2 regions of the Streptomyces sp. NPDC053493 genome follow, and region 2 is predicted to be linked to the other one. Evidence: predicted binding sites of a transcription regulator. Region 2 holds the regulator's gene; the other holds the start of a gene.
What was found. Region 2 encodes HrcA, which represses chaperone genes, less so after heat shock. Its sites were predicted from a motif close to TTNGCACTCNGNNNNNCNGAGTGCNAA; they were not measured.
Positions count from the first base shown of each region.

Region 1: the regulator HrcA is predicted to act here: its motif matches at 4,037-4,063, upstream of groL (chaperonin GroEL).

Region 1 covers NZ_JBITXS010000005.1:356,001-363,594, reverse strand. Annotated here, with positions in the region: gene ACIGO8_RS17920 (trehalose-6-phosphate synthase) at 1-183, opposite strand, end outside; gene ACIGO8_RS17915 (glucosyl-3-phosphoglycerate synthase) at 437-1,381, opposite strand; SAM riboswitch class I at 1,503-1,644, shown strand; gene thrC (threonine synthase) at 1,638-2,948, shown strand; gene ACIGO8_RS17905 (MoaD/ThiS family protein) at 2,966-3,244, shown strand; gene ACIGO8_RS17900 (cold-shock protein) at 3,691-3,894, shown strand; gene groL (chaperonin GroEL) at 4,228-5,850, shown strand; gene ACIGO8_RS17890 (carboxypeptidase-like regulatory domain-containing protein) at 6,038-7,594, opposite strand, start outside.
Region 2 covers NZ_JBITXS010000010.1:303,698-311,291, forward strand. Annotated here, with positions in the region: gene hemW (radical SAM family heme chaperone HemW) at 1-287, shown strand, start outside; gene ACIGO8_RS26885 (DUF3097 domain-containing protein) at 469-1,272, opposite strand; gene ACIGO8_RS26890 (MBL fold metallo-hydrolase) at 1,283-2,005, opposite strand; gene hrcA (heat-inducible transcriptional repressor HrcA) at 2,174-3,193, shown strand; gene dnaJ (molecular chaperone DnaJ) at 3,194-4,333, shown strand; gene ACIGO8_RS26905 (nitronate monooxygenase) at 4,534-5,622, shown strand; gene ACIGO8_RS26910 (16S rRNA (uracil(1498)-N(3))-methyltransferase) at 5,619-6,362, shown strand; gene ACIGO8_RS26915 (histidine triad nucleotide-binding protein) at 6,560-6,919, shown strand; gene ACIGO8_RS26920 (ribonuclease Z) at 6,923-7,594, shown strand, end outside.

The DNA of each region.
Region 1 (7,594 bases), on a different contig from region 2:
CTCCCGGTCGCCGGCGCCGAGCGCCGCGCACACCCACAGGCTGTCGTCCGCCGAGCCCTCCGACGAGACGGCGCTCAGGCCCGAGACGAGTCCGCCGCCGCCCCGGCGGGTGTCCAGCGAACCGTCCTCCCGGACGGTGTAGGAGACCGGGCCGCGGTTCGATGCCACCAGCACAGAAGCCATATGGCGAACCTAGCCCGTCCCGTAAACGCTCAAACGTGCGGATGGGAGACAGGGCGCGGAGCGCGCCGGGAGTGCGCCGGGCGGGCGGGCTCGTCTCACGGGTCGCGGCGGCCCGCCCGTACCGCCGCCAGCGCCACCGCTCCCGCCGCCGACAGGGCGAGGAGCAGTCCGACCACCAGCCACAGATTGGCATGCCACAGATTCGTATGATCCATGACATGAAAATCTAGGAAGAAAAGGTACGGATCGGGTGTCACGCCACGCGGCGGCGCTCCGCGTACTCCGCGACCTCCGTCATCGGCGGCCGCTCCTCCGTGTCCACCGGGTAGGTGTGCGGCAGGAAGCCGTGCTCGCCGCGCTCGAACTGGGTGAGCCGCGGCCGCACCAGATGCCCGCGCGAGAGCCGCAGCTGCGCCGTACGGTAGATCGCCGCCGCCATCCGGCCGAGCGCCTGGCCGTCCTGGTGGCGGTGCTTGCGCACTCCCACGTCCACCTGTGCGAGCGCGTCCAGGCCCACCGTGTGCAGCGCGTCCACCAGCAGACCCAGCTCCACTCCGTAACCGACCGGGAACGGCAGCCGCTCGAGCAGCGAGCGCCGCGCCGCGTACTCGCCGCCCAGCGGCTGCACGAAACCGGCCAGCTGCGGCCAGTGCAGATTGAGCAGCGGGCGGGCCACCAGCTCCGTCACCCGGCCGCCCTGACCGGGAGCGTCGCCGAGCGGGCGGTCGTACATCGCCTTCACCAGGTCCACGCCGGGATCGGTGAGCAGCGGGCCCACGATCCCCGACACGAAGTCCGCCGAGAAGTCCCTCAGGTCCGCGTCCACGAAGCACACCACGTCCCCGCCGGTCACCATCAGTGACCGCCACAGCACCTCGCCCTTGCCCGGCACCGCGGGTATGCGGGGCAGGATCGCGTCCCGCGCCACCACCCGCGCCCCGGCGGCCGCCGCGACCTCGGCCGTCCGGTCCGTGGAACCGGAGTCCACCACCACCAGCTCGTCGACCAGCGGCACCGCGTCCGTCATCAGCTCGCGGCGGATCACGTCGACGATCGCGCCGACCGTCGCCTCCTCGTTCAGGGCGGGCAGCACGACACTGACCGTCGTACCCCGCTTGGCGGCCAGGATCCGCTCCAGCGGACGGTCGGCCACCGACCAGGACCGCCGGCCCAGCCAGCGCTCCACTTCTTCCAGCAACGTGATCTCCATCTCGCGGATCGGACGACCGTCTCCACCTTCGAAGGCTTCGGTTACAGTCTTGAACAACGCGGAAGCCCGATGCATGTCGGGGTGCCGACCGCGATCCACAATCGAATACCGCTCATCCAGAGGGGCAGAGGGAAACGGCCCGTTGAAGCCCCGGCAACCCTCCAGTCGGTTCTCGTCCTCCAGCGAGGTCCCCGGCTAGGGAAGGTGCCAAATCCGTCTCATGGCGAAATGCGTCATGAGGAAGATGAGGAGAAAGGGCCTCGCCTCCATGGCTGTACAGACTGTCGCACCCGGAACCACCGTCGACCTCGGTCCCGCGTCCGGGCTCTCCTGCCGCGAATGCGGCGAGCACTTCCCGCTCGGCCCGATCTTCGCCTGTGAGCTCTGTTTCGGCCCGCTCGAAGTCGCCTACGACCTGCCCACCGGCGACCCCGAGGCGCTGCGCAAGCGCATCGAGGCCGGGCCCGCCAACATCTGGCGCTACGCCCCGCTGCTGCCCGTCCCCGCCGACGTCGCCGAGAAGCCCAACCTGAACCCCGGCTGGACCAAGCTCGTCCAGGCCGACAACCTCGCCCGCGAGATCGGCGTCGAGCCCGGCAAGCTGTACGTCAAGGACGACTCCGGCAACCCGACCCACTCCTTCAAGGACCGGGTCGTCGCCCAGGCCCTCGAGGCCGCCCGCGCCTTCGGTTTCACCACGCTGTCCTGCTCCTCCACCGGCAACCTGGCCGGCGCCGTCGGCGCCGCCGCCGCCCGGGCCGGCTTCCGCTCCTGCGTGTTCATCCCGCACGACCTGGAGCAGGGCAAGGTCGTCATGGCCGGTGTCTACGGCGGTGACCTCGTCGCCATCGAGGGCAACTACGACGACGTCAACCGCTTCTGCTCGGAGCTCATCGGCGACCCGCTCGGCGAGGGCTGGGGCTTCGTGAACGTCAACCTCCGCCCGTACTACGGCGAGGGCTCGAAGACGCTCGCGTACGAGATCTGCGAGCAGCTCGGCTGGGTCATCCCCGACCAGCTGGTCATCCCGATCGCCTCCGGCTCCCAGCTCACCAAGATCGACAAGGGTCTGCAGGAGCTCATCAAGCTGGGCCTGGTCGAGGACAAGCCGTACAAGATCTTCGGCGCCCAGGCCGAGGGCTGCTCCCCGGTCTCCGCCGCCTTCAAGGCCGGCCACGACGTGGTGCGCCCGCAGAAGCCGAACACCATCGCCAAGTCGCTGGCGATCGGCAACCCGGCCGACGGCCCGTACGTGCTCGACATCGCCCGCCGCACCGGCGGCGCCGTGGAGGACGTCAACGACGACCAGGTCGTCGACGCGATCAAGCTGCTCGCGCAGACCGAGGGCATCTTCGCCGAGACCGCCGGCGGCGTGACCGTCGGCGTCACGCGCAAGCTGGTCGAGAACGGTCTGCTCGACCCGACGCTGACGACGGTGGTCCTCAACACCGGCGACGGCCTCAAGACCCTGGACGCCGTGGCCGACAGCTCGCAGGCGACCGCCACCATCCGCCCCAGCCTCGACGCGTTCCGCGACGCCGGCCTGGCCCACTGAAAGGTACGTAGACAGACATGGCCGTGAACGTCCGCATCCCCACCATCCTCCGCACCTACACGGGCGGCCAGGCCGAGGTCGCCGCCGAGGGCGCGACCCTCGCCGAGGTCATCGCCGACCTGGAGAAGAACCACGCCGGCATCGCCGCCCGCGTCCTGGACGACCAGGGCAAGCTGCGCCGCTTCGTCAACGTGTACGTGAACGACGACGACGTCCGCTTCGAGCAGGGCCTGGAGACGGCGACGCCGGACGGTGCGGGCGTCTCGATCATTCCCGCCGTGGCCGGCGGCTGCTGAGCCGTACCGGCGGCGCGCCGCGCGCACCACGCGTATCGAGTGCGCCGCGCGTACCGGTGGTACGCACCGCATCCTGAATTGCCCCTTCCGCCGGAGAAAGCGGAGGGGGCAATTCTGCATGGTTGAGCGCGGTAGAGTTGGGGAAGTCCCCTCAGCTGCTCATGCCAGGCGCATATGAAAACGCGTCCGCGCACGACAAGATGCAGCCAAAGTGCCCGTGCCTTGTGTACCTTCTGCGCGCTTTGCCGGGCCCGACTTGCCCCGGAATTCCGGGGATTCTCCCTAATTCCCCTTTCCGGCGTGCCCAGAATTCTCGTCCGATTGACCTGTTGCAGAGGGCAGTTGGGCAGATACATTCAGCCGCGGTCGACGCGTTCCGGCGCAGGGTCTGACCCGGGTCCGCGAAGTGCGGTCCCGCGCAAGGGCCAGTAATAGGGGAGTTAGGCATGGCTCAGGGCACCGTCAAGTGGTTCAACGCGGAGAAGGGCTACGGCTTCATCGCGGTCGACGGTGGTGCGGATGTTTTCGTCCACTACAGCGCGATCCAGATGGACGGCTACCGCACCCTCGAAGAGGGTCAGCGGGTCGAGTTCGAGATCTCGCAGGGCCAGAAGGGTCCGCAGGCGGACATGGTCAAGCTCGCCGTCTGAGCGCGGCGCGATCGGCCACCGACGCACTTCCGTCAAGGGGCCCGCATCCTGACCGGGATGCGGGCCCCTCGCGCGTTCCCGCGCGGAGGTCGCGGGGGCGGGGTGGGGAGATGCGTCAGGGGTGCTCGATCTGCGGGAGTCGCTTGCACTCTCCTAGGGCGAGTGCTAATCATTGGCGTTAGCACTCTGAAGGTGAGAGTGCTTACGAGGATCGGGCAGACGAGGTCGCCGGCCGCGTGGGGCAAGGAACCACACGGAGGGCGGGCCGTCCGTCGCGGGCGTCGGCGCGGTCCAGGAGCGTTATCCACCCCATGTCCGGGAGGACCACTTCACATGGCCAAGATCATCGCGTTCGACGAGGAGGCCCGGCGCGGTCTCGAGCGCGGCATGAACCAGCTCGCTGACGCCGTCAAGGTCACCCTCGGCCCGAAGGGTCGCAACGTCGTCCTCGAGAAGAAGTGGGGCGCCCCCACGATCACCAACGATGGTGTCTCCATCGCCAAGGAGATCGAGCTCGAGGACCCGTACGAGAAGATCGGCGCCGAGCTGGTCAAGGAAGTCGCCAAGAAGACGGACGACGTCGCCGGCGACGGTACGACCACCGCCACCGTTCTCGCCCAGGCGCTGGTCCGCGAGGGCCTGCGCAACGTCGCCGCCGGCGCCAACCCGATGGCCCTCAAGCGCGGCATCGAGAAGGCCGTCGAGGCCGTCTCCGGTGCGCTGCTCGACCAGGCCAAGGAGGTCGAGACCAAGGAGCAGATCGCCTCCACCGCCTCCATCTCCGCCGCCGACACCCAGATCGGCGAGCTCATCGCCGAGGCCATGGACAAGGTCGGCAAGGAAGGCGTCATCACGGTCGAGGAGTCCCAGACCTTCGGTCTGGAGCTCGAGCTCACCGAGGGCATGCGCTTCGACAAGGGCTACATCTCGGCGTACTTCGCGACCGACATGGAGCGCATGGAGGCCGCGCTCGAGGACCCGTACATCCTCATCGTCAACTCCAAGGTCTCCTCGGTGAAGGACCTGCTCCCGCTCCTCGAGAAGGTCATGCAGTCCGGCAAGCCGCTGCTGATCATCGCCGAGGACGTCGAGGGCGAGGCCCTGTCGACCCTGGTCGTCAACAAGATCCGCGGCACCTTCAAGTCCGTCGCCGTCAAGGCCCCGGGCTTCGGCGACCGCCGCAAGGCCATGCTGAACGACATCGCCATCCTCACCGGTGGCACGGTCATCTCCGAGGAGGTCGGCCTCAAGCTCGAGAACGCCGGCCTGGACCTCCTCGGCCGCGCCCGCAAGGTCGTCATCACCAAGGACGAGACCACCATCGTCGACGGTGCCGGTGACAGCGAGCAGGTCGCGGGCCGCGTGAACCAGATCCGCGCCGAGATCGAGAACAGCGACTCGGACTACGACCGCGAGAAGCTCCAGGAGCGCCTGGCGAAGCTCGCCGGTGGCGTCGCCGTCATCAAGGCCGGTGCCGCGACCGAGGTCGAGCTCAAGGAGCGCAAGCACCGCATCGAGGACGCCGTGCGCAACGCGAAGGCGGCCGTCGAGGAGGGCATCGTCGCCGGCGGTGGCGTCGCCCTGCTCCAGGCCTCCGCGGTCTTCGAGAAGCTCGAGCTCGACGGCGACGAGGCCACCGGTGCCAACGCCGTCAAGCTGGCCCTGGAGGCCCCGCTGAAGCAGATCGCCGTCAACGGTGGTCTCGAGGGCGGCGTCGTCGTGGAGAAGGTGCGCAACCTCCCCGTCGGCCACGGCCTGAACGCCGCGACCGGCGAGTACGTCGACATGATCGCCGAGGGCATCATCGACCCGGCCAAGGTGACGCGCTCCGCGCTGCAGAACGCGGCCTCCATCGCGGCCCTGTTCCTCACCACCGAGGCCGTCATCGCCGACAAGCCGGAGAAGGCCGCCGCGCCGGCCGGCGGCGGCATGCCGGGCGGTGACATGGACTTCTGATCCCGACGGATCGGTTGTTCATCGCTGAACGCGACCGAGGGCGGCACTCCCAGCCGGGGGTGCCGCCCTCGGGCGTTTCCACCGGCGCCGGCCGGCCCCACCGGCGCCGTGGCTTCGGCCGGACGCCGAAGGGCGGCACTCCCGTCCGGGAGTGCCGCCCTTGGTCGCTGTACGGAGAGGACGCGCGTCAGCGCACGTCGACCCAGTCCTGGCCGCTGAAGGTCTGGAAGTGGGTGCTGTCACCGTAGTAACGGACCTGGTACCAGCCGTCGGCCGTCGCCGTGGTCTTCACCGAGACCGCGCCGGTCCCGGAGGACCGGCCGGTCGCCACCTGCTTCCAGGTGCCGTTCGCGCCCCACGGCTTGAACCACACGCTCACCGGCTGGTAGGCGAGACCGCGCCACGCACCGCTGCCGTAGTGCTGGAGCGAGGCCGTCACCGTGACCGCCGCGCCCTTGGCGACCGGGTCCGGGGAGGCCTTGAGGGACTGGACGCGGGTGTCGGTGCGGACGACGTAGAACGGCTTGCTGACGGACTGACCGAAGTAGTCGTTCGCCACGTGACGGAGCCGGAACCAGCCGCCCTTGTTCCAGACGCCCAGGGTGAAGGCGGTCCGGCCGTCGTTGCCGTTGTAGAAGCTCGTCGAGCCGGCCTGCTTCCAGCCGGTCTGCCCGTCCGGGGACTGCTCCAGGACCACCGTCTGCGAGGAGGACGTGGACGTCCAGCTCTCGTACGGCGAGCGGAGGTCGCCGTACACGGTCAGCCGCGCGTCGGTGCCGAGCTTGTAGCCGATCACCGAGGTGCGGGAGTCGGCGGGCAGCGCCAGCGGACCGCTCGTGTAGAAGGTGACGAACGGGTCCGTCGACTGGACGTGCCAGCCGGACCAGGTGCCATAGGAGTCCCGGCCGGGCGCGGCGACGAGCTGCACGCTGAAGCGGCCCTCGGCGTCGGTGCGCACGGTCTTCGAGAGACCGCCGCCCAGGCGGGCCGACAGCGGGACGTCGGCCAGCGGCGCGCCGTTCGCGGACGGGTCGGTGACCCGGCCGCTGATCGTGACGGTCTCGCCGTGCTCCGCGCGGGCCTTGTCGGCGGTGGCGGTGACCGTGGACCACTTCTCGGACCCGCTGGTGTACGCGTAGTACGTCGCGGTGCCGTGCACCTCGGTGCTGTTCTCGGTGAACGTGGCCTCGGCGGACGTGTACCGGGTCGCCACCGGTACCGGCTCGCCGGTGAAGGCGCCGGTCTCGCCGGTCACGGCGGAGCCGAACGGCGTGTCCTCGCCGGTGCGCTCGTACGACACGGTACGGCCGGACAGCGGCACCTCGTCGCCCGAACCGGGCTGGACGCCGACCAGCGCGCCCTTCGGGTGCAGGTTCCGGTCGGTCCAGCTCGGGTCGCCGATGGCGAACTCGTTCAGGCGCGGCTTCAGCGTGAAGTCGAGCGTGCCCGCGTCGGTGCGGGTGACCGTGTTGCCGAGCGAGTCGGTGGCGGTCACGTCGATCGCGTACTTGCCGAGCGACGGGATGGTGCCGCCGTCCTCGGTGAGCTTGAGCGTCGCCTCCTCGGGCAGGGCGAAGGTGCCCCGGCTCGAGGCGTTCTCCGTCAGCGCCGGGATCTCGGCGAGGACGGTGTCGCCCTGCCGGACCTTGGCGGAGACGGAGGTGACGGTCGCCTGCGGCGCGTCCGTCCAGGCGGTCACCCGGAAGGTGCCGCGCTGGGCGTCGATGGTGAGCGCACGGCCGAT
Region 2 (7,594 bases):
TGAAGCACCCGGGCGCCTACGCGGCGGCGCTGGGCTCGGGCGTGTCGCCGGGCGCCGGACGCGAGGTGCTGTCGGAGGAGGACCGCCGGGTGGAGCGGGTGCTCCTTGAGCTGCGACTGCGGGAGGGCGTGGAGCTCGGCCTGCTGAAGCCGGCGGGTCTGGCCGCCGCGCGGAAGGCGCTGGAGGACGGACTCCTCGCGGCCGAGCCGTACGCCGAGGGGCGGGCCGTGCTGACGCTGCGCGGACGCCTGCTCGCGGACGCGGTGGTGCGGGACCTGGTCGACTAGGGCCTGTCGGGCGATCAGAGCCCTGTCCGGCCCCTCGCCGCCGTCCGGCGTGGTGCGGGGCGGGAGCGGGAGGAGGAGGCGCCCGCCCGGGCGGCGTCCCGTGCACCCGCCCGTCCCGCCCCGCGGGACGACCGCCCGCGACGGGACGGCGTCGTCCGTCGCGCCCGCCGCGGCCCACCCCCTAAGGGGCCGTCACGAAGTCGATCAGCTCCTCGACGCGGCCCAGGAGCGCCGGCTCCAGGTCCTTGTAGGAGTGGACCCGGGAGAGGATGTGCTGCCAGGCGGCGCCGGTGTTCGGCGGCCAGCCGAGGGCGTGGCAGACGCCGGTCTTCCAGTCCTGGCCGCGCGGCACGGTGGGCCAGGCCGGGATGCCGAGGGAGGAGGGCTTCACGGCCTCCCAGACGTCGATGTACGGGTGGCCGACGACCAGGACGTCCGGGGAGGAGATCTGGGCGGCGATGCGGGACTCCTTGGAGCCCTCCACGAGGTGGTCGACCAGGACGCCCAGCCGGGCGTCCGGCCCAGGGCGGAAGTCGGCGACGACGGCCGGCAGGTCGTCGACGCCCTCCAGATACTCCACGACCACGCCCTCGATCCGCAGGTCGTCGCCCCAGACCCGTTCCACCAGCTCCGCGTCGTGCCGGCCCTCGACGTAGATCCGGCCGGCCCGGGCGACCCGCGCCCGGGCGCCCGGGACCGCGACCGAGCCGGAGGCCGTGCGCGTGGGGCGGGCGGGTGCGCCCGAGGCCGGGCGGACCAGGGTGACGACCCGGCCCTCCAGGAGGAAGCCGCGCGGCTCCATCGGGAAGACCCGGTGTTTGCCGAAGCGGTCCTCCAGGGTCACGGTGCCCGCCTCGCAGCGGATCACCGCTCCGCAGAAGCCCGTCGCGACCTCCTCGACGACGAGGTCGCGGTCCGCCGGGACCTCCGGGACGGGCGCCGGGCGTTTCCAAGACGGTGTCAGGTCCGGGTCGTAGCTGCGCATTCGGGGGACGTTATGCCACGGAGAAGCGCCGTGCCAGTTCATCGCGCTGGCGTCGTACGAAGGCGGCGTCGACCACCGCCCCGTGGCCCGGCACGTACGCCGCGTCCTCGCCGCCGAGGGCGAGGAGCCGGTCCAGGGCGGCCGGCCAGCGGCCCGGGATGGCGTCCGGGCCGGCCTGCGGCTCGCCCGACTCCTCCACCAGGTCGCCGCAGAACACCACCTCGGGCGCGCCGGGCACGAACAGCGCCAGGTCGTGGCCGGTGTGGCCGGGTCCGACGTTCGCAAGCAGCACCTGCCGGCCGCCGAGGTCCAGGGTCCATTCGCCGGTCACGGTGTGCCGCGGCGCGACCAGCACCTCGGCCGCCTCCGTCGCGGCCGCCTCGTCAACGCCCTGCCGCACCGCGTCCAGGCGCAGCTCGTCGGCCTCGCGCCGCATCAGCGCGTCCACGCCGACCGCGCCGAAGACCTCCGCGCCGGCGAAGACCGCCGTGCCGAGGACATGGTCGAAGTGCGGGTGGCTGAGTGCGATGTGCGTCACCCTGCGGCCGCCCGTGAGAGCCGCCACATCCGCGTGGAGCTCGGCGCCCTGCGCGAGCGTGGCGCCCGTGTCGTAGAGGAGCACCGCGTCCCGCCCGATCACCAGGCCCGCCGTGGCGTCCCAGCCCCGCAGTCTGCGGCGTCCCACGCCCTCGCCGAGCCGCTCCCAGCCGTACGCTTCCCAGTCCACGTGGATGTCCATGTCCATGCCGCGACGCTATCCGCTCCGGCGCCGTCGACGTCGCCTCCTTGCCAGGAGCGATGTCCGCCGCCTTACACTGGCCGGGGGTTTCCTGGCACTCGGGCAGGGCGAGTGCCAAAAGTGGAGCAACCGGAACCGGATCGACAGCTGGAGGTGCGTGCGATGCTCAGCGAACGCAGACTCGAGGTGCTCCGCGCCATCGTCCAGGACTATGTCGGGACGGAGGAGCCGGTCGGCTCCAAGGCGCTGACCGAGCGCCACAAGCTCGGCGTCTCGCCCGCCACCGTGCGCAACGACATGGCGGTCCTGGAGGAGGAGGGCTACATCGCCCAGCCTCACACCAGCGCCGGACGCATCCCCACCGACAAGGGCTACCGCCTCTTCGTCGACCGGCTGGCCGGCGTCAAGCCGCTGTCGACCCCCGAGCGGCGCGCCATCCACAACTTCCTCGACGGAGCCGTCGACCTCGACGACGTCGTCGGCCGCACCGTGCGGCTGCTCGCGCAGCTCACCCGGCAGGTCGCCGTCGTGCAGTACCCGTCGCTGACCCGCTCGACGGTCCGGCACGTGGAACTGCTGTCGCTGGCGCCCGCCCGGCTGATGCTGGTGCTGATCACCGACACCGGCCGGGTCGAGCAGCGGGTGATCGACTGCCCGGCGCCGTTCGGCGAGACCTCCCTCGCCGATCTGCGGGCCCGGCTCAACAGCCGGGTCGTCGGCCGCCGGTTCGCCGACGTGCCGCAGCTGGTGCAGGACCTGCCGGAGTCCTTCGAGGAGACCGAGGACCGCGGCACGGTCTCGACGGTGCTCGCGACCCTTCTCGAGACGCTCGTGGAGGAGCACGAGGAGCGGCTGATGATCGGCGGCACCGCCAATCTGACCCGCTTCGGACACGACTTCCCCCTGACGATCAGGCCCGTCCTGGAAGCCCTTGAGGAGCAGGTCGTGCTCCTCAAGCTGCTCGGCGAGGCCAAGGAATCGGGCATGACCGTACGGATCGGGCACGAGAACGCCCACGAGGGCCTGACGTCCACGTCCGTCGTCTCGGTCGGCTACGGTTCCGGCGGCGAAGCAGTCGCCAAACTCGGCGTGGTCGGACCGACCCGCATGGACTACCCCGGAACGATGGGAGCGGTACGCGCAGTGGCACGTTACGTCGGACAGATCCTGGCGGAGTCGTAAGTGGCCACGGACTACTACGCCGTACTCGGCGTACGCCGCGACGCGTCGCAGGACGAGATCAAGAAGGCCTTCCGCCGACTCGCCCGCGAGCTTCACCCGGACGTGAACCCGGATCCGAAGACCCAGGAGCGGTTCAAGGAGATCAACGCCGCTTACGAGGTGCTGTCGGACCCGCAGAAGAAGCAGGTCTACGACCTTGGCGGCGACCCGCTGTCCGCCTCCGGCGGCGGCGGTGGCGCGGGCGGCTTCGGCGCGGGCGGCTTCGGGAACTTCTCGGACATCATGGACGCCTTCTTCGGTACGGCGTCCCAGCGCGGCCCGCGCTCGCGCACCCGGCGCGGCCAGGACGCGATGATCCGCCTGGAGGTGACCCTCGACGAGGCCGCCTTCGGCACCACCAAGGACATCCAGGTCGACACGGCCGTCGTCTGCACCACCTGCTCCGGCGAGGGCGCCGCGCCCGGCACCTCCGCGCAGACCTGTGACATGTGCCGCGGCCGCGGCGAGGTCTCCCAGGTCACGCGGTCCTTCCTGGGCCAGGTCATGACCTCCCGCCCCTGCCCGCAGTGCCAGGGCTTCGGCACCGTGGTCCCGACCCCGTGCCCCGAGTGCGCGGGCGACGGCCGGGTGCGGTCGCGCCGGACGCTCACGGTCAAGATCCCGGCCGGTGTCGACAACGGCACGCGCATCCAGCTGGCCGGCGAGGGCGAGGTCGGCCCCGGCGGCGGCCCGGCCGGCGACCTGTACGTGGAGATCCACGAGGTCCCGCACGAGGTCTTCCAGCGCCGCGGCGACGACCTGCACTGCACGGTGACCATCCCGATGACGGCGGCCGCGCTCGGCACGAAGGTGCAGCTGCAGACGCTGGACGGCCTCGAGGACGTCGACATCCGCCCGGGCACCCAGTCCGGCCAGTCGATCCCGCTGCACGGCCGGGGCGTCACGCACCTGCGCGGCAACGGGCGCGGCGACCTGATCGTCCACGTCGAGGTCCAGACCCCGACGAAGCTCGACCCGGAGCAGGAGCGGCTGCTGCGCGAGCTCGCCAAGCTGCGCGGCGAGGAGCGGCCCACGGGGCAGTTCCAGCCGGGCCAGCAGGGCCTCTTCTCCCGGCTCAAGGACGCGTTCAACGGCCGCTGAGGCCGCTTCCGTACGGCGCCGGCGCCGGTTCCGTACGGCGTCCAGGCCAAGCGCGTAACGGCGCCCAGGCCGGTTCCGTACGGCGTCCAGGCCGGGCGTGAAACGGCGCGAGGGGCGGCCCGCACCAGGTGCGGGCCGCCCCTCGCGCGTGCTCCGGCCGTCGATTCGGCGCCGTCGCGCCGTCATGGCACGATGCCTGCATGTCCACCCCGCTGAGCGATCTCTCCCGCCATCCGATCGTGCAGGCCCCCATGGCCGGCGGGGCCTCCTGCCCCGAGCTCGTCGGTGCCGTGTGCGAGGCGGGCGCGCTCGGCTTCCTGGCCGGCGGATACAAGACGGCCGGCGGGCTCTACCAGGAGATCAAGCAGGTCCGCGCGCTCACCGGCCGGCCCTTCGGGGTCAACCTCTTCATGCCGCCGAGCGGCCAGCCCGCCGACCCCGGCGCCCTCGAGGTCTACCGGCACCAGCTGGCCGGCGAGGCCGGCTGGTACGAGACCGCGCTCGGCGACCCGGAGCAGGGCGGCCGGGACGACGCGTACGACGCCAAGCTGGCGATCCTCCTCGACGACCCCGTGCCGGTCGTCTCCTTCACCTTCGGCTGCCCCGACCGCGACGCGCTCGACGCCTTCCACCGGGCGGGCAGCTTCACGATCGTCACCGTCACCTCCGTCGACGAGGCCCGCACCGCCGAACGGGCCGGCGCCGGCGCGGTCTGCGTGCAGGGCATCGAGGCCGGCGGGCACCAGGGCACCTACCGGGACGACCCGGCCGACGGGCCGTCCGCCGGCAGCGGCGCCGGGCTGCTCCCGCTGCTCACCGAGGTCCGCGAGAGCGTCCGGCTGCCGATCGTCGCGACCGGCGGGATCATGCGCGGCCGGCAGATCGCCGCCGTGTTGGCCGCGGGCGCCGACGCCGCGCAGCTGGGCACCGCGTTCCTGGTCTGCCCCGAGTCGGGCGCGCACCCGCTGCACAAGCGGGCCATGATCGATCCGCTCTTCACCCGCACCGAGCTCACCCGGGCGTTCTCCGGGCGTCCGGCCCGCGGTCTGGTGAACCGTTTCATGCGCGAGCACGGGCCGTACGCGCCCGCCGGCTATCCGGAGATCCACCACCTCACCGCGCCGCTGCGCAAGGCCGCCGCGACCGCGGGCGACCCGCAGGGCATGGCCCTGTGGGCCGGACAGGGCCACCGGCTCGCCCGCGACCTGCCCGCCGGGCGGCTGGTGGAGGTCCTCGCCGCCGAACTCGACACCGCCCTCTCCGACCCGGCCCACAGGAGTGCCTCGTGACCGCGCCCGTCTTCCTCGTCGACACCGTGCCCGCCGCCGGCGGATTCCTCCTGGACGGGCCGGAGGGCCGGCACGCCGTCTCCGTGAAGCGGCTGCGCGCGGGCGAGGAGCTGGTGCTCACCGACGGGCAGGGCCGCTGGGCCGAGTGCGTCGTCGCCGCGGCCGAGGGCAAGGACCAGCTGACCGTCGAGGTCACCGCCGTCCACGAGGACCCGGCCCCCGAGCCCCGCGTCACCGTCGTGCAGGCCCTGCCCAAGGGCGACCGCGGCGAACTGGCCGTCGAGACCATGACGGAGACCGGCGTCGACGCGATCGTGCCGTGGGCCGCGTCCCGCTGCATCACCCAGTGGAAGGGCGAGCGCGGTCTGAAGGCGCTCGGCAAGTGGCGGGCCACCGCGCGCGAGGCCGGCAAGCAGTCGCGCCGCACCCGCTTCCCCGAGGTGACGGACCTGATGACGGGCAAGCAGGTCGCGGCGCTGCTCGCCGACGCCGACTTCGCGGCCGTCCTGCACGAGGACCGCGACCACCCGAGCGGGGCGCTGGCCACCGCCGAGCTGCCGGCCAAGGGCTCGGTCGTGCTGGTCGTCGGGCCCGAAGGCGGCGTGTCGCCGGAGGAGTTGGCGCTGTTCGAGGAGGCCGGCGCCAAGCCGTACCGCCTCGGGCCCAGCGTCCTGCGCACCAGCACGGCGGGTACGGCCGCCACGGCGCTCGTCCTCGGCCGCACCGGCCGCTGGTCCTAGCAGGGGCCTCGCGGCCGCCCCGGCCCCGAGGAGCCTCGCGCCCGCCCCGGCCAGCCGCGCCGGTTCGCGCGGCGGCCCCGCCCGCCGCGTGAGTTCGTGCGTCCGCCGGGTCCCGGTGGTCGTCGCGGCCGTTCCCGGGGACGGCCGGATAGCATGCGGGTGTACGGATCACCGACGGAGGCGAGGAGGCCCGGGCCATGGCCGGAGAGCCGCAGAGCGACTGCCTGTTCTGCAAGATCGCGGAGGGGGAGGTCCCGGCGACGATCGTGCGCGAGACGGAGACGACGGTCGCCTTCCGCGACATCAACCCGCAGGCGCCGAGCCACGTCCTGGTCATCCCGCGCGTGCACTACCCGGACGCCGCCTCGCTGGCCGCCGCCGCGCCGACCGTCGCCGCCGACGTGCTGCGCGAGGCGGGCGAGGTCGCCGAGCAGGAGAAGATCGACGGCTCCGGCTTCCGGATCGTCTTCAACACCGGCGCCGGCGCCGGGCAGACCGTCTTCCACGCCCACGCGCACGTCCTGGGCGGCCGCGGCCTCAACTGGCCGCCCGGATAAGCCGTGTCCGTACGCGAACTGGTCGTCCTCGGGACGGCCAGCCAGGTCCCGACCCGGCACCGCAACCACAACGGCTATCTGCTGCGCTGGGACGGGCAGGGCATCCTCTTCGACCCGGGCGAGGGCACCCAGCGGCAGATGCTCAGGGCCGGCGTCGCGGCGCACGACCTGAACCGGATCTGCGTCACGCACTTCCACGGCGACCACTCGCTCGGCCTGGCCGGGGTGATCCAGCGGATCAACCTCGACCAGGTCCCGCACCCGGTCACCGCGCACTACCCGGCCGACGGGCAGCGCTTCTTCGAGCGGCTGCGGTACGCGACGGCCTACCGCGAGACGGTGCGGCTCACCGAGGCGCCGGTCTCGGCCGACGGGCCGCTCGCGGTCACCGAGTCGTACACGCTGGAGGCCTGCCGGCTGTCCCATCCCGTGGAGTCGTACGGCTACCGCCTCGTCGAGCCGGACGGGCGCCGCATCCTGCCCGAGCGGCTCGCGGCGCTCGGCATCAAGGGCCCCGACGTGGGCCGGATCCAGCGCGAGGGCGTGCTGGACGGCGTCACGCTGGACCAGGTGAGCGAGGTGCGGCGCGGGCAGCGGTTCGCGTTCGTGATGGACACCCGGCTGTGCGACGGCGTGCACGCGCTCGCGGAGGGCGCGGACATGCTCGTCATCGAG